DNA from 3 places in the Rhodococcus wratislaviensis genome. Region 2 is predicted to be linked to each of the others. Evidence: riboswitches for the same ligand, from Rfam matches in the RefSeq annotation. Region 2 holds a riboswitch; each other region holds the start of a gene.

Region 1 (9,770 bases), 3.0 Mb from region 2:
TCCGTCGCTGCCCCCGCGGAGGATGACGTGGCAGTCGGGGTTGCCGACTGTGCGGATCAGCGCGGCCTGCCCGTCGAGGTCGGTGCCGGGGAACACGTGGCTCGCCGCAGCGGCGCGGGTGCCGTCGACGGCCACCTGCACGTCGCCCTCCGTCGAGTTCTTGATCCCGACGGGCATCGACAGCGCGCTGCACAGCTGCCGGTGCACCTGGCTGGCCGCGGTGCGGGCACCGATCGCGCCGTACGTGACGAGGTCCGCGATGTACTGCGGCATGATCGGGTCGAGGAACTCGCAGCCGACCGGCAGGCCGAGCGAGGACACGTCGAGCAGCAGCTTGCGGCCCATGCGGATCCCGGTGTCGATGTCGAACGTGCCGTCCAGGTGCGGGTCGTTGAGCAGACCCTTCCAGCCGAGCGTGGTGCGCGGCTTCTCGAAGTAGACCCGCATCACGATGTGCAGGTCGTCGCGCAGTTCCTCGGCCTTCGCGGCGAGGCGGCGGGCGTAGTCCATGGCGGCGTCCGGGTCGTGCACCGAGCACGGGCCCACCACGACGAGCAGTCGATCGTCCTCGCCGTTCAGCACGTTCACCGTGTCGGCGCGGCCGGAGCGCACGGTCGCGGACGCGACGTCGTCGGGGGCGTGTTCACGGCGCACGACCGACGGCGCCACCAGCGGGCTGATGCTCACGGTGCGCTGGTCGTCCAGCCGATCACTGCTGGTGGTGGTGTCGAGAGTGACAGTCATGGGTTCGGGTTCCTGTTCTCAGGCCGGCCCTCGAAGACTGTGGAGATTCCCGCGAGCCGGTCTGTAATCCGGCTCTGGGGTGGAAGAAGTCAGCGCGTGGTTACGCCGACCGGCCCACCCGGGGCCGGCCTGCTAAACCAGAAATATGCGCGCTGCATGGCGCCCACAGTAACGGCTGCCCCCGATCGGCGCCACACCTACCCCGGCCCCCTGACATTTGTCACGGTGAGGTCGTGACGGACGTGTGGGGGTCGGCGGCCGTCCGGATCGCACGCTGAATGCATGACATCGACAGAGCTCCACACCTCCACGAACGCCTCCGCGTCGCCGGCTCCGGCCGTCAGCCTGCGAGGCGTCCACAAGTACTTCGGTGACGTTCACGCCGTCCGAGGCCTGGACCTCGAGATCCGGCCCGGCGAGATCGTCGCGTTTCTCGGCCCCAACGGCGCCGGCAAGACCACCACCGTCGACATGGTCCTCGGACTGTCCCGCCCCACCGCCGGCGAGGTGTCCGTGTTCGGCACCGATCCGCGCACCGCGATCGCGAAGGGCCTGGTCTCGGCGGTCATGCAGACGGGCGGGCTGCTGAAGGAACTGACGGTCGAGGAGACAGTCCGGCTCACCGCGAGCCTGTTCGCCGACACGCGGCCCGTCGACAAGGTCCTCACCCGGGCCGGTATCGCCGATCTCGGAAACCGCTTGGTGGGCAAGTGTTCCGGCGGTCAGCAGCAGCGACTGCGGTTCGCGATGGCACTGCTCTCCGATCCCGAGCTGCTGATCCTCGACGAGCCGACCACGGGCATGGACGTCGAGGGCAGGCGGGACTTCTGGTCGGCGATCCGCGCCGACGCGGACAGCGGCCGAACGGTCGTCTTCGCGACGCACTATCTCGAGGAGGCCGACGCCTACGCCGACCGGATCGTGCTGGTGCGCAGGGGGAAAGTGGTCGCCGACGGCACCGCTGCCGAGGTGAAGGCACTGGCTGCGGGACGCACGGTGCGCGCCCACTTCCCGGGTGCTGACCGGGAACAGCTGTTCGCGATTCCCGGCGCCGACAGCATCGAAGTTCGCGGTGACAGCGTCCTCGTCCACTCGACGGACACCGACGCCGTGGCCCGCCACCTCCTCACACAGACACCTGCCTGCGACCTCGAAATCGTCTCCCGAGGACTCGAAGACGCGTTCATCGCGCTCACCTCCGACTCCGGCACGGAAGGATCCAACTGATGACCACCCTCGCCGCACCCCGCCGTGTTCCCCCGCTCGGCGGACTCAACACCACCCTCCTCGGCCTCGAACTGCGCCGGCTGCTGCGCAATCGGCGCACGATGATCATCACTCTCGTCATGCCGGTCGTCTTCTTCCTCATCTTCGGCCTGAACCCGAGCTACTCGAGTGAGAGCGCGGGCAACGGGAATGTCTCGGCGTACGTGATGATCAGCATGGCGCTGTACGGCGCGATGATCGCGACGACGAGCGGCGGGGCGATGGTGTCGGTGGAACGGGCGTCGGGATGGAGCCGGCAGTTGCGGCTCACCCCCTTGTCACCCGGGGTGTACATCTTCGTCAAGGTGCTCGTCGCGATGATGCTCGGGCTCGGGGCCGTCGGCGTCGTCTATCTGGTGGGCGCGTTCACGTCTGTCCAGATGGACACGTCCCTGTGGTTCACGACGGCCCTGATCACCTGGCTCGGATCCGCGGTGTTCGCCGCGTTCGGCCTGTTCATGGGGTACCTGCTGCCGAGCGAGAACGTCATGCAGATCCTCGGCCCCGGACTCGCCGTGCTCGGCTTCGCGGGCGGGCTGTTCATGCCGCTGCAGGACGGTTCGGTGTGGGCGTCGATCGCGCAGTTCATGCCCACGTACGGGCTGAGTCAACTGGTGCACGCACCGCTCACCGGTGACGCGATGCAGTGGACGTGGCTCCTGAACGTCGCGGTGTGGCTGGCGATCTTCGTCGGCGGTGCGGCGTGGCGCTTCCAGCGCGACACCGAGCGAGTGTGACGGCGGTATCGTGACTGCCGTGACCACCACCGACGGCCCCGTCGTGACCAGACGATGGGGCCGTTTCGGATTCATTTTCGCCGCCGCGTGGACCGTCTTCCTCTTCCAGCCGTTCCTCGACGGGTGGGCCGCCCGCGATCAGGTCCGGGGCTGGATCGGGATGATCGCCACGCTGGCCTTCGCGGTGACGTACCTCGCGATGTTCCGGTGGTCGCATACCCGGCGCGCGCACAACGAGTTTCGGCCGCCGCTGAACCAGGCGGTGCCACTCGTGGTGGCGTTGTTCGGGCTCGCGGCCGTCATGGTGGTCGCCGTCGGATCGTCGGGGCTGTCCGCCTCCGTCTTCCTCGCCGTCTCCGCGGTCATGCTGTTCCCCGCGTGGCTCGGCGGGATCACCGCGCTGACCGTCGCAGTTCTCGTGGAAGCGATCTCCGCGGTGATGGACTGGGGGTCGGGCACCGGGCTCTCGCTGGGCGTGTGCGCGGCCGCATTCGCGATGTTCGGGGTGACCAAGCTGATCAACCGCAACATCGAACTGGTCCGGGAACGGGAAGCGAGCGAACGACTCGCCGTGCAGGAGGAACGCACCCGGATGGCCCGCGACCTCCACGACATCCTCGGGCACTCCCTCACCGTCATCACCGTCAAGGCCGAACTCGTGGGCCGGCTCCTCGACATCGACATCGACCGGGCGCGCACGGAAGTGGCGGACCTGGAACGCCTTTCCCGCGACGCGCTCGCGGATGTCCGGCAGGCCGTGCAGGGAATCCGGGGGCTGTCGCTTCCGGTGGAGATCGCCCGGGCCGGGGAAGCGTTGCGGTCGGCCGGAATCGAGGCCGAGCTGCCCAACAGCACCGAGTCGGTACCCACCGGCCTGCGCGAGTTGTTCGCGTGGACGGTCCGGGAGGGTGTCACGAACGTGGTCCGGCACAGCGGCGCGACGCACTGCTCCGTCACGGTGGGCGAACGCGAGGTCACCGTCGTCGACGACGGATCCGGCTGCAGTGAATCCGTGTACGGGAACGGGCTGGTGGGCCTTCGGGAGCGCGCCGCCGCCGCCGGAGCCCGGGTCGTCATCACCCACCCGCAACCGGGCGGATTCTCGTTGCACGTGCTGAAGGAAGAGGTCCCGTGACGATCCGGCTGCTGCTCGCCGACGATCAGGCACTCGTCCGCGGTGCCCTCGCCGCCCTCCTCGACCTGGAGGCGGACCTGACGGTCGTCGCGGAGGTCGGGCGCGGCGACGAGGTCGTCGCGGCGGCGCGCGAGCACTCCCCCGACGTCGCGCTCCTCGACGTCGAAATGCCCGGCCTGGACGGGATCGCCGCGGCCGCGGCATTACGGGCCGAGATGCCGCAGACCCGCGTCCTGATCGTGACGACGTTCGGCCGTCCCGGCTACCTGCGCAAGGCACTGCAGGCCGGTGCGTCGGGGTTCGTCGTGAAAGACACCCCGGCCCGGCAACTCGCCGACGCCGTCCGGCGCGTCCATGCCGGACTGCGCGTCGTCGACCCGGCTCTGGCCGCCGACAGTCTCGTCAGCGGGGAATCGCCGCTCACCGACCGGGAGACCGACGTGCTGCGGGCGGCGCGGGACGGTGCGCCGGTCGCCTCGATCGCGGCCGCGCTGTTCCTGTCCGCAGGTACCGTGCGCAACCACCTGTCCTCGGCGATCGGCAAGACCGGCGCCAGCACCCGCGCCGAGGCCGTCCGCGCCGCGGAGTCGAACGGCTGGCTGTAGGCGCTTCGCGCCCGTGAGTGCTTGACGAGTCCAGGGACCCCTTAACCGCGCACGGGCCGAAGGCCTATGCTGGCCTTGCAGCTGGTTCGCCCGGCACGGTCGTGAGGAGCCCCGAAGACCGCACCTGGCGTCGAAGCACGTCGGACTCCCCGGAGTTCGCGCGTGTGAGAGGGAACCCGGTGAAAATCCGGGACTGTCCCGCAGCGGTGAGCAGGAACGACCGCCGTCACCACGCACTGGGCAACCGCCTGGGAAGCGACGGCCACTAGGTCCGGTGTGATGTCACACCGGCTGCCTGCGAGTCCGAAGACCTGCCGACTGTGTCGGGCACGCCGTGCCCGACGGTTACCGCCTCGTGGATTGGGCGTGTAGACCTTCTCGCGCTGCAGCACGTCCCTGGGCTCGAGAGGTGTACCCGTTTGCCGGCGGTAGCCGTACCGCGTACGCAACTGGAGATACCGTGACACTCACTTTCACCGCGACCGTGCTGGGCTCACCTCGTATCGGTCTGAATCGCGAACTGAAGAAGGCCGTCGAGTCGTACTGGGCCGGCCGCCTCGACGCCGAAGGGCTCGACGCTCTCGCCCGGGATCTGCGACACCGGACCTGGACGAGCCTGCGCGACGCCGGGCTCGACTCAGTGCCCGTCAATACGTTCTCGTACTACGACCATGTGCTGGACACCGCGGCGATGCTCGGCGCCCTGCCCGACCGGGTCGCCGGCATCGGCAGCGACCTCGACCGCTACTTCGCCGCCGCCCGCGGCAACGACACGGTCGCCCCGCTCGAGATGACCAAGTGGTTCGACACCAACTACCACTATCTGGTGCCGGAGATCTCCCCGACGACGACGTTCGCCCTCGACCCGTCGAAGGTGCTCCGCGAACTCGAAGAGGCACGCGCCCTGGGCATTCCGGCCCGCCCGGTGGTGGTGGGACCGGTCACGTTCCTGCTGTTGTCGAAGGCCGTCGGCTCGGACGCACCCCTCCTCGACCGCCTCGACGAACTCGTCCCGCTGTATGCGGACCTGCTCGGTCAGCTCGCCGACGCGGGCGCCGAGTGGGTGCAGATCGACGAGCCTGCGCTCGTCGCCGACCGCACACCGGAGGAGATCGCGGCGGCCAAGCGGGTCTACGACCGGTTGTCCGCGCTGGAGTCTCGACCGGCGATCCTCGTCGCGTCCTACTTCGGCAGCCTCGGCGACGCACTTCCCGCGATCGCATCGACCGGTGTCGAGGGGATCGCGATCGATCTGGTCGCCGGATCCGACACTCTCGCCACGGTTCCCGATCTGACCCGCAAGCACGTCGTCGCCGGCGTCGTCGACGGACGCAACATCTGGCGCACCGACCTGGACGCGGCACTGGCTTCGCTCGGCACGCTGCTGGGAAGTACCGGTTCGCTCGCCGTGTCGACGTCGTGCTCGCTGCTGCACGTCCCGTACACGCTCGACGCGGAGACCGGCCTCGACAAGGCGCTGCGGTCGTGGCTGGCGTTCGGCACCGAGAAGGTCCGCGAGGTCGTCACGCTCGGCACCGCACTGACCAGCGGTCGCGAGTCCGTCGAGGACGAGTTCGCGCTCGCCCGCGCGGCAGCGTCCACTCGCAGCACGGACCCGCGTCTGCACGACGCCACGGTCCGTGCCCGGCTGGACGCGCTCACCGCGGCCGATCCGGGGCGCAGTCCCGCGGCGGAACGTCGGGAAGCCCAGTCGGCGCTGTCGCTTCCGGTGCTGCCGACCACCACGATCGGCTCCTACCCGCAGACGACGCAGATCCGCGTCGCACGCGCGGCGCGGCGCAAGGGTGAGATCGACGAGGCCGAGTACCTGAACCGGATGCGCGCCGAGGTCGCCGATGTGGTTGCGCTGCAGGAGAAGCTGGACCTCGACGTGCTGGTGCACGGCGAACCGGAACGCAACGACATGGTGCAGTACTTCGCCGAACAGTTGGACGGGTTCTTCGCGACGGACAACGGCTGGGTGCAGTCGTACGGCAGCCGCTGCGTCCGCCCGCCGATCCTGTACGGCGACGTGCGGCGCAGCACCCCGATGACCGTCGAATGGATCACGTACGCGCAGTCGCTCACGCAGCGTCCGATGAAGGGAATGCTGACCGGTCCGGTGACGATCCTGGCGTGGTCGTTCGTGCGCGACGACCAGCCGCTGGCCGACTCGGCCAATCAGGTGGCGCTGGCGATCCGCGACGAAACGGTGGACCTGCAGGGTGCGGGCATCCGGATCGTCCAGGTGGACGAGCCCGCGCTGCGCGAACTGCTGCCGCTGCGGGCCGCGGATCAGCCGGCCTACCTCGACTGGTCGGTCGGGGCGTTCCGTCTCGCGACGTCGGGTGTCTCGGACTCGACGCAGATCCACACCCACCTCTGCTATTCGGAGTTCGGTGAGGTCATCGAGGCCATCGCGAGGCTCGACGCCGACGTCACCTCCATCGAGGCTGCGCGCTCGCACATGGAGGTCCTCGACGACCTCAACGCCGTCGGCTTCGATCTCGGCGTCGGCCCGGGCGTGTACGACATCCACTCGCCGCGGGTGCCCGGTGTCGAGGAGATCGCGGCGTCGTTGCGGGAGGCGCTGAAGGCGGTGTCGGTGGAACGGCTGTGGGTCAACCCCGACTGCGGGCTGAAGACCCGTGGCCCCGCCGAGGTCGAGGCGTCGCTGCGCAACCTCGTCGACGCGGCGAAGCTGGTCCGCGCGGAGCTGTAGGCGGCTCCGCCGCCCGTGAGTGGTTGAGGAGTCCCTGGACTCGTCAACCACTCACGGGGCCGAAGGCCCTGGTCTGCGACGGATTCTCACCGAACCGGCGTCGGTAGGCCGCCGCGAAGAGACCGAGGTTGACGTACCCCCACGCGCCGGCGATCGAGGCGACGGTCGCACCCGGCGATGCGGTGAGCAGTTCCTCCCGGATGCCCTGAAGCCGCTGCTCACGCACGTACTCGGCCGGGGTGGTGTCCAGGTATTTCCGGAACGACCCGGACAGGGTGCGGACGCTGACACCCACCGCGTCGGCGATGTCGGAGGAGGTCGGCAGTTCGCGGGCGTACTCCCGGATGTACTGGACGGCGTGCCGCACATAGCCGGGCGCCGCCGGACCGGTGGACCTGTCCGGGTCCACTCCGGCGCGAGCCGCCCATTCGGTGAGCAGGTGACCGACGAGCAACTCCTGCAGGTTGAGCCCGATGCGCCCCTCGGTGGCGTGTCCCGGTAGCTCTCCCGTCGTCCGCATCGCGTACCCGAGGAGCGCCTGCCAGCCGGATCCACCGCCCCCGATGACGCATTTGCGTTGCCAGAGAACATCTCCGGGGTCGAATCCCCACCACCGCACAGCCGTGTCGGCGAGCAACGTGTGGGGAACGGTGAGATTGAGCTGGACGTGGTCGGGAGAGAACTCGACGAGGTAGTCGACGCGACTGCAGTCGGCGACGAACGTGTCACCAGACGGCGTGTCCGCGGTGGCGTCGTGGTCGAGGTGGTGCCGGGCGTTGCCCCGAATGGTCGTGAGAACGAGCGCGTTTCCGGCGTCGGACGAGAAGTCGCCGACCGAGACGGGGATTCCGTAGGAGAACCGGGTGACCGTGATGTCGCCGATCGTCGTGGAGTACATGCTCGATCGGGGTGACAGTCCGACACCGAGCGGACGCACGACGTAGGGCATGTACATGCGGTCGGACCAGAGCTGGATCTCACTCCAGTCCTCCGACGTCCTGCGCTCGGCGGCCGGCGGCCGTCCCACCGCAAACGGATCCAGCGCGACCATGCGTCGAGTATCCCACCCACAGGGCCTTCGGCCCCGTGCGCCTTTCTGGTTGCCGGAACAACCGGACAGGCGCACGAGGCCGGAGGCCCATTGCTTATATCGTGAGTGTGTGCTCATAATATGGGTGTACCTGTGACACCAGTCACTGCCCCGCCTCCTCGATAAGGACGCGCACATGTCAGACGTAGCAATCCTGATCAACACCACGGTCGCCGTTGCGGCGGTCGTTCTGATGATCGTGCGTTTCAAGTTCAACCCAGTGGTGTCACTGGTCGTCGGATCCGCCTACCTCGGACTCACGACGGGACTCGGCACGGCCGAAACGGTGGAAGTCATCAGCACCGGTTTCGGCGACATCATGGCCGAAGTGGGACTCCTGATCGCCTTCGGCGTCCTGATGGGCGCCATGTTGAAAGAAATGGGCGCGATCCAGCGCCTGGTCGGAACACTTCTGCGGGTGTTTGGACCGAAACGAATGCCCTATGCGATGTCGCTGACGATCGCGACGTTGCTGCAGTCCATCTTCCTCGACGTCCTGCTCGTCATCTCGGCGCCGCTCGCCCGCAACCTCGCACCGAAGGTCGGCCGGGTCGGAACCGCACGCATGGCCACCGCCCTCGCCATCGGCCTGGAGTGCGGCATCGTCCTCATGGTTCCCGGTGTCGGCGCCCTCGCCCTCGCCGGACTTCTCGGTGTGCCGCTCGGCAAGATGCTGATCTTCGGGCTGATCCTGGTGATCCCGACCGTCGCGATCTCCGTCGCGATCATGTCGTTCCTGTTCACCCGCGGTTGGTGGAACCCGGAGAAGGACGAGGAGCACTTCCATCAGACCGTCGTCGACGACGAAGAGGACGAGTGGACCGACGGCGGCAGCGGCGGGACCACCCCTCGGCCCGATGCCGGCGGTGGCGTCGCCCAGGCGCAACGCGCCGCGACCGTCACCACCGAGCGGACCGAACACGACCGGCCGCTGATCCTGCTCCTCGCTCCGCTGCTCGTCTCGCTCCTTCTCATCGCGACCGGCGCGATCCTGGACATCGCCGAGATCAGCAATCCGGTCGTCTCGTTCGTGTCGGAACCCCTCATCGCGTTGCTGATCGGACTGATCGGCACGAGCTTCGTCGGACGGTTCAGCGTCGGCCAGCACCGCATCCAGAAGGCGATCGCCAGTGGTTTCAGCGAGAGCGGCCAGATCCTCATCCTCACCGGCGTCGGCGGGTCACTCGCCGCGACCATCGCCGCGGTCGGCCTCGGCGACATCCTCGGCAAGTACTTCACCGCCAATCACGCGGCTCCGCTGCTGATGGTCTGGGTGGTCGCCGCTGTCCTGCACATCGCTGTCGGCTCGGTGACCATCTCCGCCATCACCGCCGCGGGCATCCTCGCACCCATCGCGCCCACCCTCGGCCTCGACCCCGTCCTCATCGCCCTCGCGGCCGGCGCCGGCTCCCTGTTCGCGGTGCATGTCACCAGCAACACGTTCTGGCTGCTGCAGTCCTTGATGGGTCAG
Region 2 (9,770 bases):
GGCGGATTTGTCAGCCATTGTCGCTCCATCTTCGGAAGTGGCAACCACGAACTGATCCCGACCATACCCAGGAAAGTAGATAAGTCCACTTCGGCATCCGACCCGAACCGTGGTGCCGAGCTGGAAGCATCACTTCCGTGAGATCCCAAGAACCGCAGTAACGCTCACGAACTTGCTTATTCCTGGGCGGTGGCTATGGTGCATGCAAGCATCAACGGCATCTACCGGAGGACTGAAATGTGAATGCAGCTACCGATCGTCAATGGGCGGTTCGTGACGCTGTTCTGCGTTGGCTTCTCGCGAAGACCACGGAAGGGTACCGAAGTCCGATTCTGGACGCGGATGCCATCGGTGAGACCGTCGGCTGGGCGCCCTCGCCGCTGACCCGGGACGAGGTGGCCGATGCGTCGAATTACCTCTACCGGGAAGGGTATGTGACAGGGGTGCCGGTGATGGGTATCGGAATTCCGCGCCCGATGTTGACGGTGACCGGGCGGCGCGTCGCCAAGACGGAAAGGCCTCTGCGCCGGGCGATGCGCGGTCACGACGTCGTGAGCTAGCGACAACTTCGGCGTCGGGGGAGTCGGGCCGTCACAGGTCGGCCCGCTCCCCGCGCCTTGCTCAGATGACTCACGGCGCAGTCAAGCTTTCGACGACGGCCGCGGTGGTGTCGGCGATCGCCTGGTTGTTTCCCTGCGCGTCCTCCTGATTCGTGAGGCTGTCGGTGAGGATGGTGAGGACGACGGGTGCGCCGTCCGGACTCCACGCGACACCGGCATCGTTGGCGGTGCCGAATCCGCCGCCACCGGTCTTGTCGGCGGCAGTCCATCCGGTCGGCAGACCGGCGCGCATTCGCTTGTCCGACGTCTTGCTCGCCCGCATCCACTCGAGAAGCTGATCGCGGCTCGCCGTGTCGAGGGCGTCTCCCAGGAGCAGTGCCCGGAAACCCTGCGCGAGGCCGTTGGGTGTCGTCGTGTCCCGGGGATCGTCGCGGAATGCGGTGTTGAGTTCGGTCTCCCACCGGTCCAGTCGCGTGCTCTCGTCCCCGATGTCCCGGGCGAGGGCGGTGATCGCCTGCGGCCCGCCGATCTCCCGGAGCAGGTAGTTCCCGGCGGTGTTGTCGCTCTGCGTCAACGCCGCTTCGGCGATCTGCCCCAAGGTCATCGGGGTGCCGACCGCCGCGGCGGTGACCGGTGAGTTCTCGACGAGGTCGCCGGGTTCGACCACGACCGTCTTGTCGAGTGACGTCGACCCGTCCTCGGTCTTGCGCAGGACCGCCGCGGACGCGTAGGCCTTGAACGTCGAGCACATCGCGAACCGTTCGTCGCCCCGGTGGCTGTAGACCTCGCCGGTCGCGGGATTGACCGCCGCCACTCCGATCCGCGTGGAGTACTGCGCCTCCAAGGCGTCGATCGTCGCGTCGAGGGACCGGTGATCCGGTGCCGCGGCCACCGACGTCGTGGGCTGGGCCTGCTCCGCGGTGGCCGTGCACGCCCCGAGTAGCAAGGGCAGAGCCACCGCGAGAGCAACGGCACCGCGACGACCGGTGCGCCTGGGGTTCGGATGATTTCGGTATGTGGGCATGGACCCAATGTCGGATGCGGACGCTCATAGCGCAAAGACGCAAGCGGCGTCGTCGCGAGTCGGGCGGGATATCGCCCCAGTTCAGGGCAACGATTTGTGCCCGGTAAACGGTGGCGTCGCCCGATGGGGGCAGTCGGAACTGGTTCAATGGTCGCCATGGATCTGCTCCGCCACCTGAGTTTCTTTGTCGCCGTTGCGGAAGAGGGACACTTCGGCAACGCCGCATCGCGACTCGGCATGACGCAGCCGCCGCTGTCGCAGGGAGTGCGGCGGCTCGAACAGCGACTCGGCGCGGAGCTGGTTCAGCGCAGTGCCCGAGGAGTCGGGCTCACCGACGCCGGACGCCAATTGCTTCCGCGTGCGCGGCTTCTCGTCGCCGACGCGGCCCGATTCGAGGACGAGGCGCACCGCATCGCCGGCGGTCGCGATGCGGTGGTGCGCTGGGGTGTCCCGCACTCGGTGGCCGACGGTGTCGTGGTGCGCTGTGTCCGTGCCCTTCGCGACGCGGACGAGTCTCGGACCACCCGGGTGGTGACGACGACGGCGTCCACCACTGAACTCGTGGACGCCGTCCGCACGGGCAGTCTCGACGTGGCCGTGGTCGAACATCCCGCTCTGCTGACCGGTCTCGACAGCGGCCCGGTGCTCAAGCTTCGGCGATGGGTGGTGGTGCCGGACGACCACCCGGCGGCGGTCGCGAAGAAGGCGCAGGTCCGGATGCTGCGCGGGCTTGCGTTGGCCACCGGTCCTCGCTCGGACAATCCGCCGGCCCACGACCTGTTCGTCGACCTGTGGCGGGCCCGGGGGCTGGACCCGGGCATCGTGGTCGCACCGGGTCCGCGAGAAATTCTCACGCACGTGGCCGCAGGCGGTCACTTCGGCGTGACGGCGACGGCACCCACGGTGATGCCGGGTGTGGCCTGGGTCGATCTGCTGCGCGAGGACCTCGCGCTGCGCCTGCGCATCGTCTGGCGCTCCGGGTCCGACGTCGCACCGTCCGCTGCCGCCCTCGACCGGGTGTTGTTCAGGGCCGATCGATGACCCCGTCGGCGGAAAAGGCCATCCGTGACGTCTTCGCCGACGCCGGGTGCACCGGATGGCTGCACGCCCGCCGCGTCGGGACCCCGACCGAGGACGGGGGTGACATCGCGGTCGGTGCGGACGACCTCGTGGTGCTGGCGTCGGTCTACAAACTTCCGCTGCTCGTCGCCCTGTGCCGCGCTTTCGAATCCGGGGAGTTGTCGCCGACCGCGACCGTCCGGGTGAATCCGGCCGACTGCACCCCGGGGCCGACCGGGGTGTCGACGTTCCATGACCCTGTGGTGCTGAGCTGGCGGGATCTGGCGCTGTCGATGATGACCGTGTCCGACAACGCCGCCGCCGACCTCGTTCTCGGGCAGGTGGGACTGGAGAGCGTCGAGCTGGCACTGTCCGAGTTGGGCATGACGAGCACGCGGATCATCGGCGGCACAGCGGATGCGCACCGCAGCCTGGTGATCGACGCCCACGCGCACACCACCGCCGAAGCATTCGCGGCGCTCGCCGACAACGACGAGGCGTGGACGGTGTCCGCCTACGACCCGTCGTATGCGAGCGCGACGACCCCGCGGGAGATGACTTCGCTACTCGACGCGATCTGGACCGGACGGGCGGTGCCCGGGCCGCAGGGCGAGTTCGTCCGGCACGTGATGTCCGCGCAGATCTGGCAGCACCGCATCCGATCCGGGTTTCCGTATTCCGAGGTGGACGTGGCCGGAAAGACCGGGACCATCGGCGCCATCCGCAACGAGGTGGCCGTGGTGACGTTTCCCGGTGAGACTCCCGTCGCTGTCGCCGTCTTCACCCGCGCCGCCCGAACCGATCCCGTGCTTCCGGTGGTCGATGCCGCAATCGGGCATGCCGCCCGGATCGCGGTGACCGAACTCCGCTCCGGCCGCGTCGAGTGAGGTACTCAGCCCGGATAACGCCGGGGCGTGAACACCCTGGTCCCGTGTTCGTTCTCGACGACGGTCGTCATGGACGAGCCCACGATGAGCAGGCACCGCATATCGATCTCTGCCGGGTCGAGGTCCGCGAGCCGCACCACCCGCACCGACTCCTGCGCGCCTGCCACGTCGCGGCCGATGATCACCGGGGTGTCGGGGGAGCGGTGCTCGAGAACCAGGTCGCGCATCGCGGCGACCTGCCACGTGCGTGACTTCGATGCGGGGTTGTAGACCGCGAAGGCCATGTCGGCGCTCGCGACCGCCGAGATGCGCTGCGCCACCACGTCCCACGGTTTGAGCCGGTCCGACAGGGACAGGACGGCGTAGTCGTGCCCGAGGGGTGCGCCGACCCGGCTCGCGACGGCGTTCGCGGCGGTCATACCGGGCAGGACGCGCACGGGGACGCCGCGCCACTGCTCCTCGGCCGCGACTTCCAGCACCGCGGCGGCCATCGCGAACACACCCGGGTCGCCGGACGACACGACGGCGACGCGGGCACCGTTCTTCGCCAGGTCGAGAGCCATCGCGGCGCGTTCGGCCTCGACGCGGTTGTCACTGGAGTGACGGCGCTGGCCCGGACGTTCGGGGACACGGTCGATGTAGGGGCCGTAGCCGACGAGGTCGGTGGCGAGCGACAGTTCGTGCTGCACTTCCGGTGTCGTCCAGGCCTGGTCGCCGGGACCGAGCCCGACGACGACGAGTTCGCCCTTCGGTGCCGCATCGTCGCGGCGGGCGTTCGACGGGCTGGGAACGATGGCGATCGAGAAGTAGGGGACATCGCTGTCGGAGACGTCGTCCGCGGCGTCGATCTTCTGCCGCGTGGTGCTGGCCCGCTCGACGTACCACGTTTCGTCGATGCGGCCGGAGTCCTTCAACGCCTGCCGGACGGCCGGGTAGGTGCGTCCCAGTTTCAGGATCGCGGCGGCGTCGGTCTCGCGGAGGCGCCGCGTCAGCTCGCCGCGCGGCAGGGTTCCGGGCAGGACGGTGAGGATTTCCTCGCCCTCGACGAGGGGCATCGCGAGCGCGGCGGAGGCGGCGCTGATCGACGTGACCCCAGGAACCACCTCCGCCTCGAAACGCTGCGCAAGCCGCTTGTGCATGTGCATGTAGGAGCTGTAGAACAGCGGGTCGCCCGCGGCGAGGAGCGCCACCGAACGACCGGCGTCGAGGTGGGCGGCGAGTCGCTGCGACGCCTCCTCGTAGAACTCGTCCATCGCCCCCTGATATCCGCCCGGGTGGTCGACGGTTTCGGTGGTGACTGGGTAGACGAGGTGCTCCTCGATCTGGCCCTCACGCAGGTACGGCGCCGCGACCGCGCGGGAGATGCTCTTGCCGTGCCGGGCGCTGTGGAACGCCACCACATCGGCCTCGGCAATGACCCGCGCGGCCTTGACGGTCACCAGTTCCGGGTCGCCCGGTCCGATGCCGACGCCCCACAGTTTGCCGGTCACGCGCTCTTCGGAGCTCATTCGACCTCGCTCGCAATCGCATTCAGCGCCGCAGCCGTGATGGCACTGCCACCGCGGCGGCCGCGGACCACCAGATAGTCGAGTTCACTCGCGTGCTCGATCAACGCTTCCTTCGACTCCGCCGCACCGATGAAACCGACCGGACCGCCCACGATCGCGGCAGGCCGGGGGGCACCGGACTCGATCATGTCCAGCAGGTAGAACAAGGCGGTCGGGGCGTTGCCGATCGCGACGACGGCACCCTCGAGTTTGCTGCCCCACAATTCGAGCGCGGCCGCCGAACGGGTGTTCCCGATCTGCTCCGCCAGCACCGGGACCCGGGGGTCGCGCAACGTGCAGAGCACCTCGTTGTCCGCCGGGAGACGCTTCCGGGTCACGCCTGCCGCCACCATCTGCGCGTCACACAAGATCGGGGCCCCGCCCGCCAACGCCGCGCGGGCCGCCTTCACGACACCGGGCGTGAACGCGACGTCGTCCACGAGGTCGACCTGACCGCTCGCGTGGATCATGCGGACCACGGCCTGCGAGACGTCCTCGGGAAAGGCACTGAGATCCGCCTCGGCGCGGATCGTGGCGAAGGACTGGCGGTAGATCTCCGCGCCGTCTCGGATGTACTCGATCATTCGCTCACGATAGAGGCACCGCGGTCACGGCTCCTCCACCCGGTAACCCGTCTCCGTGGCGACGACGTCGGCGACCTCCCCCTTGGGCCGCCCGCAGCACCGCTCGCAGCCCGACCAGTGCTGTCGGCCCTCCACCGGGAGTTCGCCGCTCGCGACGGCGTCCCGCGCGTCGGACCGCACATCGGCGAGCGCCTTCTCGCATCCGGGCTGCCCGGTGCAGGCGCTGACGGTCAGCCAGGGTGAGTTCTCGTCGAAGATCAGACCCATCGGGGCGAGGACCCGGACCACCTGCTCGGCGGACCACTCGTCGAGATCGCACAGCAACACCGATTTCCACGGTGTGACGATCACCGGCTTCTCGACCGCGGCGAGGAACTCGGCCAGTCGGGCGTCGAGGATCCCGAATGCGAGACCGCCGCCGAGGGTCACGTTGCCGTCCAGTTGGTCGAGCCACCCGATCGGCGGCCGATGCTCGTCGAACCCGCTCACCGGGTCGGCAATCGGTGCGAGCGTCAAGGCCGACAGGGTCCGTTCGACCCCGTCGGGGATCTCGGACAGCCGCCAGTGCTGATCGCGCAGCTCCAGGAAGACGCGGGCGGCGTCGAGGAGCACCGTCACCGATTCCGTCGTCGTGATCCGGGCGCCGGTGTCGCGACCGGCGAGAACCAGGGCGACCTCCGTCTCGCTCACCGCATGGACGCCGAAGTCGCCGCCGAGCGCCGAGACGTCGCCGCGCCCGTCGTCGAGGGTGAACAGGGTGCGGCCGGGGAGGCCCGCCAACGCCGAGTCCGCGCACAACGTCCGGTCGAGTTCGTCGACCAGATCCCTCAGGTCCGCGAGACCACCGATCCGGCCGGTCAGCGGCGAGGCGAGGATGTTGCGGACCCGTTCGTGCGTTTCCGACGGCAGGAGACCCGCGTCGGCGAGACGGCGGGCGAACTCCTGCGGCTCGCGGACCGCCCGCAGTTGCGCGTTGCCGCGGGATGTCAGTTCGATCTCGCCGTTCCCGAGGTCGCGGGCCGATTCCGCGAGGGTCTGCAGCTGGGTGGAGGTCAGCACACCTCCAGGGAGGCGGACTCGGGCGAGTGCACCGTCGGCGGCCTGGTGGACCTGCAGCGCGCCGGGGCATGCATCGGGGCGGGAACGGGAGTCGACCATGGTCCCAGGTTACGTCCGGCCCCGGGTAGCATCACCAGCACTTGCGACAGCAGGTGAGGAAGCCGGTGAAAGTCCGGTGCGGTCGCGCCACTGTGAGCCCTCCGAAACCGGTGGGCGAGCCAGACCCTCACCTGCCGTCCTCCGACCTACGGTTCCGTACAGAACCACCGCCACGGGGCGCGACACCCCCAGGAAGGCTCCACACGTGATCCTGCTGCTCTCCACCTCCGACACCGACCTGCTCAGCGCACGCGCCAGCGGGGCGGACTACCGCTGGGCCAACCCGGCACGGCTGCTGGTCGAGGAGGATCTGCCGGGACTGCTCGACGGCGCCGACCTGGTCGTGGTGCGCATCCTCGGTGGTCGTCGGGCGTGGGAAGAGGGGCTGGACGCGGTCCTGGCCAGTGGACTGCCCGTGGTGGTCCTCGGTGGCGAGCACGCCCCGGACGCCGAACTCATGGAGTGCTCGACCGTCACCGCCGGTGTCTCGGCTGAGGCACACAACTATCTCGCCGAGGGCGGCGCCGACAACCTCGCCCAGCTGCACCACTTCCTGTCTGACACCGTGCTGCTGACCGGTCACGGCTTCGAGGCGCCGGTCCACCTGCCGAGCTGGGGTGTCGCGCCGTTCGCTCCCGACGCGAACCCGGACCGCCCCACGATCGCCGTTCTCTACTACCGCGCCCAGCACCTGGCCGGGAACACCCGCTACATCGAGGCGCTGTGCGACGCCGTCGACACGGCGGGCGGCACCCCGCTGCCGATCTTCTGCGCGTCGCTGCGCACCGCCGAACCGGAGTTGCTGAACACGCTGCGCCGGGCGGACGCGATGGTGGTCACCGTGCTCGCCGCCGGCGGCACCAAGCCGGCCGGCGTCTCGGCCGGCGGCGACGACGAGGCGTGGGACGTCGCCGCGCTGGCCGCGCTGGACGTGCCGATCCTGCAGGGACTGTGCCTGACCAGCAGCCGTGAGTCGTGGGAGTCCAACGACGACGGATTGTCGCCGCTCGACGTCGCCACCCAGGTCGCGGTCCCCGAGTTCGACGGCCGGCTGATCACGGTGCCGTTCTCGTTCAAGGAGATCGACGCCGACGGTCTCTCCGCCTACGTTCCCGACGCCGAGCGCGCCTCCCGGGTGGCGGGCATCGCCGTCCGGCACGCCCGACTCCGGCACATCCCCGCATCCGACCGCCGGATCGCTCTGATGCTGTCGGCGTATCCGACGAAGCACGCCCGCATCGGCAATGCCGTCGGTCTCGACACCCCGGCCAGCGCGATCAGGTTGCTCACCGAGATGCGGGCCGCCGGATACGACCTCGGCCCCGCGGACGGGCCGGATTCCGTGCCGGGTCTCGCGGCCCAGGACGGCGACGCGCTGATCCATGCCCTCATCGCCGCCGGCGGCCAGGACCCGGACTGGTTGACCGCGGAGCAGCTCGAGGGCAACCCGATCCGGATCTCCGCCGCCCGCTACCGCGAGTGGTTCTCGGCGCTGCCCGCCGATCTGCGCGAGGGTGTCGAGGAGCACTGGGGACCGGCGCCGGGCGAACTGTACGTCGACCGTTCGCAAGATCCTGCGGGTGAAATCGTGATCGCCGCAATGCAGTTCGGCAATCTCGTCCTGATGGTGCAGCCGCCGCGCGGATTCGGGGAGAAGCCGGTCGCCATCTACCACGACCCGGACCTGCCGCCGAGTCACCACTACCTCGCCGCCTACCGGTGGATCGCGGCGGACGCCGCCGCCGGCGGATTCGGCGCCGACGCCGTGGTCCATCTCGGCAAGCACGGCAATCTCGAATGGCTGCCCGGCAAGACGCTCGGCATGTCCGCGTCGTGCGGCACCGACGCCGCGCTGGGCGACCTGCCGCTGATCTACCCGTTCCTGGTCAACGATCCGGGGGAGGGCACGCAGGCCAAGCGCCGCGCCCACGCGACCCTCGTCGATCACCTGATTCCGCCGATGGCCCGCGCCGAGAGCTACGGCGACATCTCGCGACTCGAGCAGCTCCTCGACGAGCACTCGAACATCTCCGCGCTCGATCCGTCGAAGCTGCCGGCCATTCGCCAGCAGATCTGGACGCTGATGCGCGCCGCCAAGATGGACCACGACCTCGGACTCGAGGAACGGCCCGACGAGGACGTGTTCGACGACATGCTGCTGCACGTCGACGGCTGGCTGTGCGAAATCAAGGACGTCCAGATCCGTGACGGCCTCCACATCCTCGGTGCGGCCCCCCGCGACGACGCCGAGGTCGAACTGGTGCTCGCGATGCTGCGCGCCCGGCAGATGTGGGGCGGCGAACAGAACGTTCCCGGACTCCGCGAGGCGCTCGGCCTCAGCGAGGACGGCGACGAATCCCGCACCCGCGTAGACGACATCGAGCAGCAGGCGCACGCACTGGTGCAGGGCATGCACGACGCCGACTGGAATCCGGACGCCGCCGGCACCCTCACCGACGACGACACCGTCGCGAAGATCCTGCGTTTCGCTGCCACCGAGGTGGTGCCCCGGTTGCGGGAGACCGACAACGAGATCGCCCAGGTGCTGCACGCGCTCGACGGCGGTTTCATCGCCGCCGGGCCGAGCGGGTCGCCGCTGCGCGGCCTGATCAACGTGCTCCCGACGGGCCGCAACTTCTACTCCGTGGACCCGAAGGCCGTGCCGTCCCGGCTCGCCTGGGAGACCGGCCAGGCGATGGCCGAATCGTTGCTGGACCGCTACAAGTCCGATCACGGAGAGTGGCCGCGGTCGGTGGGTCTGTCCGTGTGGGGCACGTCCGCGATGCGCACGTCCGGCGACGACATCGCCGAGGTCTTCGCGCTCCTCGGTGTGCGCCCGGTGTGGGACGAGGCGAGCCGGCGCGTGGTGAACCTCGAGGTGATCGACCTCGAGGAACTGGGCCGGCCGCGCATCGACGTCACGGTCCGGATCAGCGGCTTCTTCCGTGATG
Region 3 (9,770 bases), 3.6 Mb from region 2:
CAAGACAAACATCGTGACGAACCCGGCGGAACAGAATGCGCCGGCGATTCGTTTTACCGAACTGTGACGACACAGCAGAACACCGACGGCGACATCGAGATCGAGATCTGGTCCGACGTCGCCTGCCCCTGGTGCTACATCGGCAAGCACCGTTTCCTGGCCGCCCTCGCGGAGTTCGAGGGGCGCGACCGGGTGAACGTGGTGTGGCGGTCGTATCAGCTGTCGCCGGAGACGCCGGTCGGGGAACGGCGCAGCGAGCTCGACGCCCTGGTGGAGAGCAAGGGCATGCCTGCCGAGCAGGTCCGTCAGATGTTCGGTCACGTTGCGCGCACGGCGGCCGACGAGGGGCTGCGTCTCGACTTCGACACCGTGATCGCCGCCAACACGTTCGACGCCCACCGGTTGATCCAACTGGCGGGCGACAAACGAGATGCCGTGGTGGAAGCGCTGTTCCGCGCCCACTTCGGCGACGGCGCCGTGATCGACGACCGAGAGGTGCTCGTCGACATCGCGGCGCGGGCCGGGCTCGACGCCGACACCGTGCGCGCCGAACTCGAGTCCGATGCCGGCGCGGACGCGGTCCGCGCCGACCTCGACACCGCCCGTCGACTGCAGGTGTCGGCGGTGCCGTTCTTCGTCGCCAACCGCCGCGTCGCCGTGTCCGGCGCCCAGCCGAAGGACGTGTTCCTGCAGCTTCTGACGCAGGCGAGCACGGCGGCGGTGAACTAGCGGCGCGTGAAGTACCGGTTGGCGTCGGGCCGGAACATGAGTGCCACCGCCGCGATCACCGCCACGAGGTGGGTGAGCCGGGCGGTCGCGATCACCGCGACGTCGAGCGTCAGACCGGAGACGGCAGACATCGGGTCGTTGCCTGCCGATACCCACGCGATGGGTTCCATCACGAGTGATGCGACGCCGAACACGCCGAGACCGATCGCGAGGGTGTTCCGCGCCCACGCCCCGCCACTGCGGAATCGGGTCATGACGAACAGCACCGCGCCGTAGACGACGACGCGGACGATGAGTTGTCCGGCGAGGCTGCCGACGTCGGCGCCCGGGCCCTCCAGCGCCGTCGACGTGTGCGCGATGGCCTCGACCATGCCGGCGAACAGGGCAAGTCCGAGCAGCCAGTGCGCGCGCTCGACCGTCTGCGGGATCGAGGGTGCAGTGCGAGTGGTCATGTCCCCATGCTGGTATCGGTGACGTCGCGGCACATCACCCCCGAGAGTGGAGTCCACCCCTACCCGGGTATCGGTGCGACGCGCTTGCCATCACCCCGCACGAGGGGCACATTGAAATGCACGTCGTCGGCAGGGAGGCACTGTGCGCGAGCAGACACGATCCGGAGATGCATGGCCGGCGTTGAAGGTGGGCGACTGGACGGCGACGCGGGACACCGTGCACATGTGGACGCAGATCGTCGGGAAGATCCGCTTGGCCCACGCACCGTTGATCAACCACTGGTGGCAGGTCCCGCTGTACGTGAGCCCCCGCGGTCTCACGACGTCGACGATCCCGTACGGTACCGACTGTTTCGACATCGAATTCGACTTCGCCGAGCATCAACTGGTGATCCGCACGAGCACGGGCGGCACCGGGACGGTTGCCCTCGAACCGAAGTCGGTGGCCGATTTCTATGCGGAGACGATGGACACGCTGGCCGAATTGGGTGTGGTGACGACCATTCTGGCCCGGCCCAACGAGGTGGACCCCGCCGTCCCGTTCGCGGAGGACACCCAGCACTGTTCGTACGACGGTCAGGCGGTGCACCAGTTCTGGCGGCAGCTCGTGCAGGCGGACCGCGTCCTGCACGAGTTCCGTTCCCATTTCATCGGGAAGGTCAGTCCCGTGCACTTCTTCTGGGGTGCGCTCGACCTGGCCTGTACGCGGTTCTCCGGGCGAACCGCACCGACTCACCCTGGGGGAGCACCGAACTGCGGAGACTGGGTGATGGTCGAGGGCTACTCGCACGAGCTGAGCAGCTGCGGTTTCTGGCCCGGTGGTGGCGTCGAAGGTGCGTTCTACGCGTACGCCTACCCGGAACCCGATGGCTTCGCCGACTACCCGGTCGGGCCCGACGGAGCTTTCTACAGCAAGGAGAACGGGCAGTTCCTGCTGCCGTACGAAACCGTCCGCACCGCGGACGATCCCGATGCCGCACTGCTGAAGTTCCTGCACAGCACATACGACGCGGCCGCCGAGCGGGGTGGCTGGGACCGGGCCGCCCTGGAGGCGGACCCGGCCCGATGGGACAAATCCCGCTGACGCCCTGTGGGTCAGGCGGCGTTCGCCGGCGCGGGCGTCGTAGCCCGGGTGGCGCGCTCCGTGAGGAACGCGAACGCCAGTCCGAGAACCAGCCACAACGTGGCCTGAGTCGCGAGGGACGAAAGGCGGAACTGCCACAGCAGCACTGCGGGGAAGTCGTCGCCCACTTCGTTGACGGTGGGCAGTACGAGGTAGCCGACGGTCACCACCACGAGGAAGGCGAGAACCGGTGCCGCGATCCGCACCGACAGGAACTCCTGAGCTGCGACGGCCTTCGCCGCGAAGACGGAGGCCACCACCGCGAGCAAGCCCAGCACGACTGCGGCGAGCCACAGCCAGGTTCGCTGGGTGATCGTTTCGGGGTCTCCGACAGCGGGCGGGTTGGCGGGGTACTTGAAGAACGGCACCGCCTCGATTGCCAACCAGCCCAATGTGGCCAGTGTCAGCCCGAGCAACGGTCCCGACAGCGTCGTCACCCGACGCGCGTAATTCGCGACGACGGCGAAGATTGCTCCCAGTGCCAGGCCCGCGAGGGACGTGGCGAGGAACAGTCCGAAACGCTGTCCGTCACGGCTGACCAGTGCCTCTTCCTCGTCGTGCGAGTGCCCGGCCGGCTCCTCTGCCTGCGTGGCGTCGTGCGAGTGGACGTCGGCTTCGGCGGCGCTGTTCGACTCTTCGATGGCGATGGCCGCATCGATGTGCGACTCACCGAGGACGAAGGCGACGCCACCGGCCAGGATGCCTGCGATCAGACCGGCCAGCAGGCCGCGGATGAGGAGTTTTGCGAAGGAATCGGTCAGTGGCATGGCAGACCCAGGAGGTGGCGGCCGTCGTGCATCAATTCGTGCATGTACATGCCACTGCGCGAAATCGCGCCCTGGTCGAATCCCACGAGATAGAGAGCGAGCATCGCGAACAGAACGATCGCGAAAGAGATGACGGCGAGACGGGTCGTATCGACCGACGAGCCGGGTGCGTAGGCGAGTGCCATAGTTCCTCCTGGGATTTCGCGTCCCCTAGGTCCAGGCGATGGCCGCAGTATCTGGCTGTCGGGTGGCTCCCGTGAAGGACTACTCCGATTTACAGTGGCGCGACCGCTCCGGGATTGCACCGGATTCCTGCCGAACCATCGCTTTGTCCTGCGAACTTTTGCACCCGGCGGGCCGTCGTGTCAATCTTCCCGCTCGGCCCCGTCTCTCAGCTCTTGTTCGCTGCCGCGACGTCGAGAACGACCTCGAACTCGAGCAGCGAAGCTCCGGACGCAACCGGCTTCTTCTGCTCACCCGCGTGTGCTTCCCGGGCCGGACCGTCGCGCCACGCCGCGAATGCCTCTTCGCTCTCCCACTGGGTGACGACGAAGTAGCGGTTCTCGCCCTTGACGGGGCGCAGAAGCTGGAATCCGAGGAAGCCGGGGGAGTTCTCCACGGCGTGCGCGCGCGCTGCGAAGCGCTTCTCGAGTTCGGGGCCCGCGCCCTCGGGGATTTCGATTGCGTTGATCTTCACCACTGCCATGCGGGCGAGATTACTCCGCTAGCGTCGGAGGGGTGGCGGGTGAGAGTGCGTTGCACGACGAGGGTGGGGCGGGACAGCCGATTCTGCTGTTGCACGGGCTGATGGGCAGCGCCCGGACGTGGGGGCGGCACGTGTCGTGGCTGCGCGAGCACGGCCACGTCTTCACGTTCGACGCCGCAGGTCACGGCAGGCCCGCACCCGCGCAGCTGACGACGGAAGCGTTCGTGGAAGACCTCGTCGCAGCACTCGCACCCTTCGCCGAACCGTGGGTGGTGATCGGTCACTCGATGGGCGCCCTGCACGCGTGGTGCCTGGCCGCCGAACACCCCGAGAAGGTGTCGGCGCTCGTCCTCGAAGACATGGCCCCCGACTTCCGTGGCCGGACCGCCGCGGACTGGGCGGCGATGATCTCGAACTGGCCGCAGCCGTTCACGACGCGGGAAGACCTCTTCGAGTTCTTCGGTCCGGTTGCCGGACAGTACTTCCTGGATTCGTTCGAGAAGCGCGCCGACGGCTGGTACCTGCACGGCGACGTCGACACGTTCCGCGACATCTCCGAGGAGTGGGGCGGCAGGCACTTCTGGGACCAGTGGGAGTCGATCACGGTGCCGGCCCTGCTGATCGAGGGGGAGTTCACGATCACCCCCGACGGTCAGATGCGGACCATGGCGGAGCGGCATCCCGGCGCCCAGTACGTCCGCATCGAGCAGGCCGGTCACCTCGTCCACGACGACCAGCCGGAGCAGTACCGGAAAGTGGTCGAGGCATTCCTCGACGGGCTCGGCTGAGCCGACCGGGGGTTAGCTTCCCTCGCCCGCGAGGGCGAAGAGCCCGTTTTCGGTCTGCTCGACGAGTCCGTCGATCAGCAGGGAATGGAGGGCGCGGTCGCGTTGGCCCGGATCGCCCGGCCACACCTGGTCGAGCCGGACCCGTTCGACGGGGGCGGAGCTCTCACGGAGTACGGCCATGAGCTTGCCGCGCACCTGACGGTCGGTGCCTGCGAACTTCTGGACCTTCCGGCGCTCGCCGGTGTGCGCGGGACGTCCGGCGTCCAGCCAGGCGCAGCTCGGCAGCGGGCAGCGAGCGCATTCGGGCGAGCGGGCGGTGCACACGGTGGCCCCGAGTTCCATCAGGGCCGCGGAGAACGTGGCGGCCCGCGCGCGGGTCCTGGGGAGCAGCGCGGACACGTCGGCGAGGTCACGCGTGGTCGACGGATTTCCCGGCTCGGCGCTTCCGTGCACGGCCCTGGCGACCACCCGCCGGACGTTCGTGTCGACGACGGGGACCCGCTGTCCGTAGGCGAAGCAGGCGACGGCCCGCGCGGTGTAGGCACCGATACCGGGCAGGCCGAGGAGAGTGTCGACGTCGCTCGGAACCACGTCGCCGTGCTCGGCGGCCAGTACTCCGGCGCACTCGTGGAGCCTCAGCGCGCGGCGCGGGTAGCCCAGCTTGCCCCACGCGCGCAGTACGTCGGCCTGACTCGACGCGGCCATGCGGGACGGGACGGGCCAGCGCTGCACCCATTCCTCCCAGATCGGGGCCACCCGGACGACGGGCGTCTGCTGCAGCATGATCTCGCTCATCAGGATGTGCCAGGCGGTGACGCCGTCGCGGCGCCACGGCAGATCCCGGGCCTGTACGTCGTACCAGTTGATCAGCGCGGAGGAGTCAACGGCCACTTCGTCCTCACAAGTCCCTTCGTTCACGGGGGAAACAGATTTTCCGCGGTCGTCACATTCCCGTCGCGACGGTGCGACATGCCCGGTGCACAATGATCCCATGCCTAATTCCAACCCCGTGTCCGCGTGGAAAGCCCTGCGTCAGGGTAACGACAGATTCGTGAGCGGTACCTCGCTCCATCCCAGCCAGGGCATCGCCGATCGCGCGAAGCTCGTCGGCGGCCAGCACCCCACGGCCGTCCTGTTCGGATGCGGAGACTCCCGCGTCGCCGCCGAAATCATCTTCGACCAGGGTCTGGGCGACATGTTCGTCGTCCGCACCGCCGGTCACGTGATCGACGACGCCGTGCTCGGGTCCATCGAGTACGCCGTCGGCGTGCTGAACGTGCCGCTCATCGTCGTGCTCGGACACGACAGCTGCGGTGCCGTCAAGGCGACGCTCGACGCGCTCGACGACGGCAACGTGCCGCCCGGATTCATCCGCAGCATCGTGGAACGGGTCGCGCCGTCGATCCTCATGGGACGCCGCGAGGGCCTCAGTACCGTCGACGAACTCGAGGGCCGCCACGTGGTGGAGACCGGGGCCCTGCTCATGCAGCGGTCGCGCATCATCGCGGAGAAGGTGGAGAGCGGCGCGTGCGCCATCGCGGGTGTCACGTACAAGCTGTCCGACGGCCGCACCCACCTGCAGGGCGCCGTCGGCGACATCGGTGAGCTCACGGACTGACCGCGACACGCCGCACCCGCTGAGCCGTTGCCGCGCGACGCCGAACTACCGTTGACGTCGTGCTGGAACCGAATGGACCGTTGCCCCCCGAGATTTACTGGCGCCGCAGGGCGCTGGCGATCGGCGGCGCCATCGTCGTGTTGCTGCTCGTGGTGTGGTTGATCAACTCGCTTCGTGGTGGCGGTGACTCCGAGACGGATCCGGCGGCAGCGAGTTCCTCGTTGACCACTCCTGTGTCGATTTCCCCGACAGCCTCGGGTTCGTCCACGTCCAGCGGCAGTTCGGGCGGTTCCGGTGGCGGCGGCGGTGGCGCCGCTGCCGCCGGCGGCGAGGCCTCCTCGGGCACGTCCAGTTCGTCGGGGGCGTCGAGCAGCGGCGCCTCGAGCAGCGCGGCTGCCAGCGGCCAGCCGGTCGCCGCGGGACAGTGCCCCGACCAGTCGCTGGCCATCAAGGTGGCCGCCGACAAGCCGACGTACCTGGCGGGTGAGGAGCCGAGCTTCACGACGGTCGTCACCAACATCGGCACCACACCGTGCGAACGCGATCTGGGCAGCAGCCTCCAGCAGGTGCTCGTCTACACGATCGACGGTGCCGTGCGGCTGTGGTCCAACATCGACTGCTTCCCGCAGTCCGCGGCCGACGTGCGCACCCTCGCGCCCGGCGAGCAGGCTCAGTTCACCGTGAAATGGTCGGCCAAGACCTCCGCCCCCGACTGCCTGACGCAACCGGAACCCCAGCGTGATCCGGTGGGGCCCGGCGCGTACACGGTCGTCGGTCAGCTGGGTCAGCTCCGCAGCGCGCCGGAGCCGTTCAACCTCAGCTGATCCTCGGTGCGGGATCGATGCGCGAGCGTCGATCGAATTCCTTGTCGAGGTCGGTGTGCTCGGGGTCGGCGAGCAGCGCCGCGAGAAGGATGCGGGCCTGACCTGCTCTGAGGTCGGTGGAGAACAGTGCGCCCGCCGAGACGAGGTCGTGCCCGCCGCCCCCACCGCCGTACGTGGCGGAGGTCGGGCCCTGCGGCACCCGGGTGGTGACCACGACCGGGATCCCGGCGGACGCGCAGTCCCGGACCGCCTCGACGATCGCCGGGTTCGCGTTCCCGGATCCGAGGCCGTCGAGCACCAGCCCCTGGGCGCCGGCAGCCCGGCACGCGTCGATCTGGACGCGGTCGGCCCCCGGGTAGGCGGCGACGATGTCGACACGGGTTCCGGAGATCGGATGCCACGGCAGCGGATCGAGGCTTCGCCGCGAGTGGTCACCGGCGGGGTGGACGGATCGGAACGCGTCGAGTGACGTCGTGTCGACCTTCCGCGTTCCCGACGCCCGGTGCAGGGCGCCTCCGAACGCGATGAGGACACCCGCTCCGCGCAGAGCGGGGTCCGATCCCGCGGCGACCGCGTCGGCCAGATTGGCCTGGGCATCGGAGTCCGGGTGGTCGAAGGTGCGTTGCGCACCCGTGAACACCACCGGCCGCGGGTCGGCGTGGTGGAGGTCGACCAGGAATGCGGTCTCCTCCATGGTGTCGGTTCCGTGGAGCACGACCACCGCATCGAGTTCGGGGTCGCGCAGTTCCGTGGTGACGGCGTCGCGGACCCGGTCCATATCGGCGAACGTCATGCTCGAACTGTCCTTCGACATCACGTCGACGACACGGAGTTCCGTCCCGGTCCACGCACTGCCCAGCAGGTCCGGGCCTGCGACCACCGGTCTGCTGACACCCTGCCCGTCCCGCCTGCTGGCGATCGTCCCTCCGGTGGTGACGACGGCGACTTTCGGCACAGTTGTCCTTTCGCTAAACGGTCGGGCGGTCCGAGGCCAGGGTGCGGATGCGGTTCCGCGCGCCGAACCAGCCGATGACCAACAGTGGGGCGATGATCGCGATGGACCCGACGGTCCAGGTTCCGACGGGGTGATCGAACGCCATCAGTATGACGACGCACCCGAGGAAGGCCAGGGTCAGGAGCCCGGTGTAGGGGGCGCCGAACATCCGGAAATCGGGCCGGGCGAGCTTCCCCTCCTTGGCGAATTTCCACAGTTTCAGCTGGCACAGCACGATCACGGCCCAGGCGCTGATGATCCCGAGCGCGGCGAGGTTGAGGACGATCTCGAACGCCTGCGCGGGAACGACGGCGTTGAGTCCGACGCCGAGCAGGATGACGACACCGGTGAGGGCGATGCCGCCGTACGGCACTCCGGCCTTGTTCATCCGGGCGGCGAACGACGGCGCCGATCCGGCCATGGCCATGGAGTGCAGTATTCGGCCGGTGGAATACAGGCCCGCGTTGAGTGAGGACAGCGCGGCCGTGAGCACCACGAGGTTCATGATCGCGTCGGCGCCCTGCACGTTGATGGAGCCGAAGAACGTGACGAACGGGCTCTCGCCGGCGTGGTACTCGGTGTAGGGAAGCAGCAGCGACAGCAGCAGGACGGACCCGACGTAGAAGACGAGGATCCGGATGATGACCGTGTTGATCGCCTTGGGGATGACCTTCTGTGGGTTCTTCGTCTCGCCCGCAGTGGTTCCCACGAGTTCGATCGAGGCGTAGGCGAAGACGACGCCCTGGACCACCACGACGGCGGGCAGGATTCCGTTGGGGAAGAGTCCGCCGTTGTCGGTGATCATGCTGAAGCCCGACGAATGTCCTTCGATCGGTGTTCCGAACAGCACGAAGTAGATTCCGAAGCCGAGGAACGCGGCGAGGGCGACGACCTTGATGAGGGCGAACCAGAACTCCAGTTCACCGAACACCTTGACGGAGACGAGATTCAGCCCGAGGACCAGAACGACCGCGGCCAGGGCGAAGACCCATTGGTCGACGTTCCCGAGCGGTGCCCAGTACTTCTTGAAGAAGTTCATGTACAGCGCGACGGCGGTGACGTCGACGACGGCCGTCATCGCCCAGTTCATCCAGTACAGCCAGCCCGCGGCGAACGCCATCTTCTCGCCGAAGAATTCGCGCGAGTACGACACGAACGACCCGGAGGTGGGTCGGTGCATCACGAGTTCACCCAGTGCCCGCAGGATCAGGAAGGCGAAGAACCCGCAGAGGGCGTAGACGAGAACGAGTGCGGGACCGGCCTGCTGGAGGCGTCCGCCCGCACCCATGAACAGGCCGGTGCCGATCGCTCCGCCGATCGCGATCATCTGGATCTGTCTCGGGCCGAGCGCTTTCCGGTAGCCGAGGTCTTCCTCGACGAAGATGTCTGCGCCGGAGGTGTCGTCCTTCTCGATCGTCACGAGACGACCTCCGCGGCAGCGGCGACGGGTGTCGGCCGTGGCGAACCGGACGCTCTCAGGTTGGCGAGATGCTCGGGGCTGAGGAGGCGGTCGAGTTCTTCACGGTCGAGCAGACCCGCCTCGATCACGAGGTCGGCGACCCTGCGGCCGGAGACCAGCGCTTCCTGCGCGATCCGGGTCGAGGCGGTGTAGCCGATGTACGGGTTGAGCGCGGTGACGAGTCCGATGGAGTCCTCGACCCGGGCACGCAGCAGATCGGTGTTGGCCGTGATGCCGAGTACGCAGCGGTCGGCCAGGATCCGGCAGGCGGCGCCGAGGTGGCGCATCCCCTCCGAGAGGGAGTGCACGA

Evidence for each region. Region 2 has a riboswitch for cobalamin ahead of WKC72_RS22610 (cobaltochelatase subunit CobN). Riboswitches for the same ligand answer to the same signal wherever they lie in the genome.
Region 1: another riboswitch for cobalamin. It lies ahead of metE (5-methyltetrahydropteroyltriglutamate--homocysteine S-methyltransferase); the one in region 2 lies ahead of WKC72_RS22610 (cobaltochelatase subunit CobN).
Region 3: another riboswitch for cobalamin. It lies ahead of WKC72_RS38550 (CbtB domain-containing protein); the one in region 2 lies ahead of WKC72_RS22610 (cobaltochelatase subunit CobN).

What each region holds. Positions count from the first base shown of each region.
Region 1 covers NZ_CP150488.1:7,851,224-7,860,993, forward strand. The annotation lists gene WKC72_RS35885 (3-deoxy-7-phosphoheptulonate synthase) at 1-744, opposite strand, end outside; gene WKC72_RS35890 (ABC transporter ATP-binding protein) at 1,027-1,971, shown strand; gene WKC72_RS35895 (ABC transporter permease) at 1,971-2,747, shown strand; gene WKC72_RS35900 (sensor histidine kinase) at 2,767-3,882, shown strand; gene WKC72_RS35905 (response regulator) at 3,879-4,487, shown strand; cobalamin riboswitch at 4,612-4,821, shown strand; gene metE (5-methyltetrahydropteroyltriglutamate--homocysteine S-methyltransferase) at 4,948-7,209, shown strand; gene WKC72_RS35915 (helix-turn-helix transcriptional regulator) at 7,253-8,260, opposite strand; gene WKC72_RS35920 (GntP family permease) at 8,436-9,770, shown strand, end outside.
Region 2 covers NZ_CP150488.1:4,855,338-4,865,107, forward strand. The annotation lists gene WKC72_RS22570 (hypothetical protein) at 1-18, opposite strand, end outside; gene WKC72_RS22575 (hypothetical protein) at 240-560, shown strand; gene bla (class A beta-lactamase) at 631-1,584, opposite strand; gene WKC72_RS22585 (LysR family transcriptional regulator) at 1,732-2,625, shown strand; gene WKC72_RS22590 (serine hydrolase) at 2,622-3,530, shown strand; gene WKC72_RS22595 (precorrin-2 C(20)-methyltransferase) at 3,536-5,038, opposite strand; gene WKC72_RS22600 (precorrin-8X methylmutase) at 5,035-5,661, opposite strand; gene cobG (precorrin-3B synthase) at 5,686-6,819, opposite strand; cobalamin riboswitch at 6,826-6,969, shown strand; gene WKC72_RS22610 (cobaltochelatase subunit CobN) at 7,025-9,770, shown strand, end outside.
Region 3 covers NZ_CP150488.1:8,431,923-8,441,692, reverse strand. The annotation lists gene WKC72_RS38570 (DsbA family protein) at 64-729, shown strand; gene WKC72_RS38565 (hypothetical protein) at 726-1,181, opposite strand; gene WKC72_RS38560 (DUF5996 family protein) at 1,324-2,265, shown strand; gene WKC72_RS38555 (CbtA family protein) at 2,277-3,071, opposite strand; gene WKC72_RS38550 (CbtB domain-containing protein) at 3,062-3,256, opposite strand; cobalamin riboswitch at 3,279-3,411, opposite strand; gene WKC72_RS38545 (antibiotic biosynthesis monooxygenase) at 3,463-3,777, opposite strand; gene WKC72_RS38540 (alpha/beta fold hydrolase) at 3,810-4,565, shown strand; gene WKC72_RS38535 (A/G-specific adenine glycosylase) at 4,578-5,456, opposite strand; gene WKC72_RS38530 (carbonic anhydrase) at 5,557-6,183, shown strand; gene WKC72_RS38525 (hypothetical protein) at 6,243-7,007, shown strand; gene WKC72_RS38520 (asparaginase) at 7,000-7,962, opposite strand; gene WKC72_RS38515 (amino acid permease) at 7,976-9,421, opposite strand; gene WKC72_RS38510 (aspartate ammonia-lyase) at 9,418-9,770, opposite strand, start outside.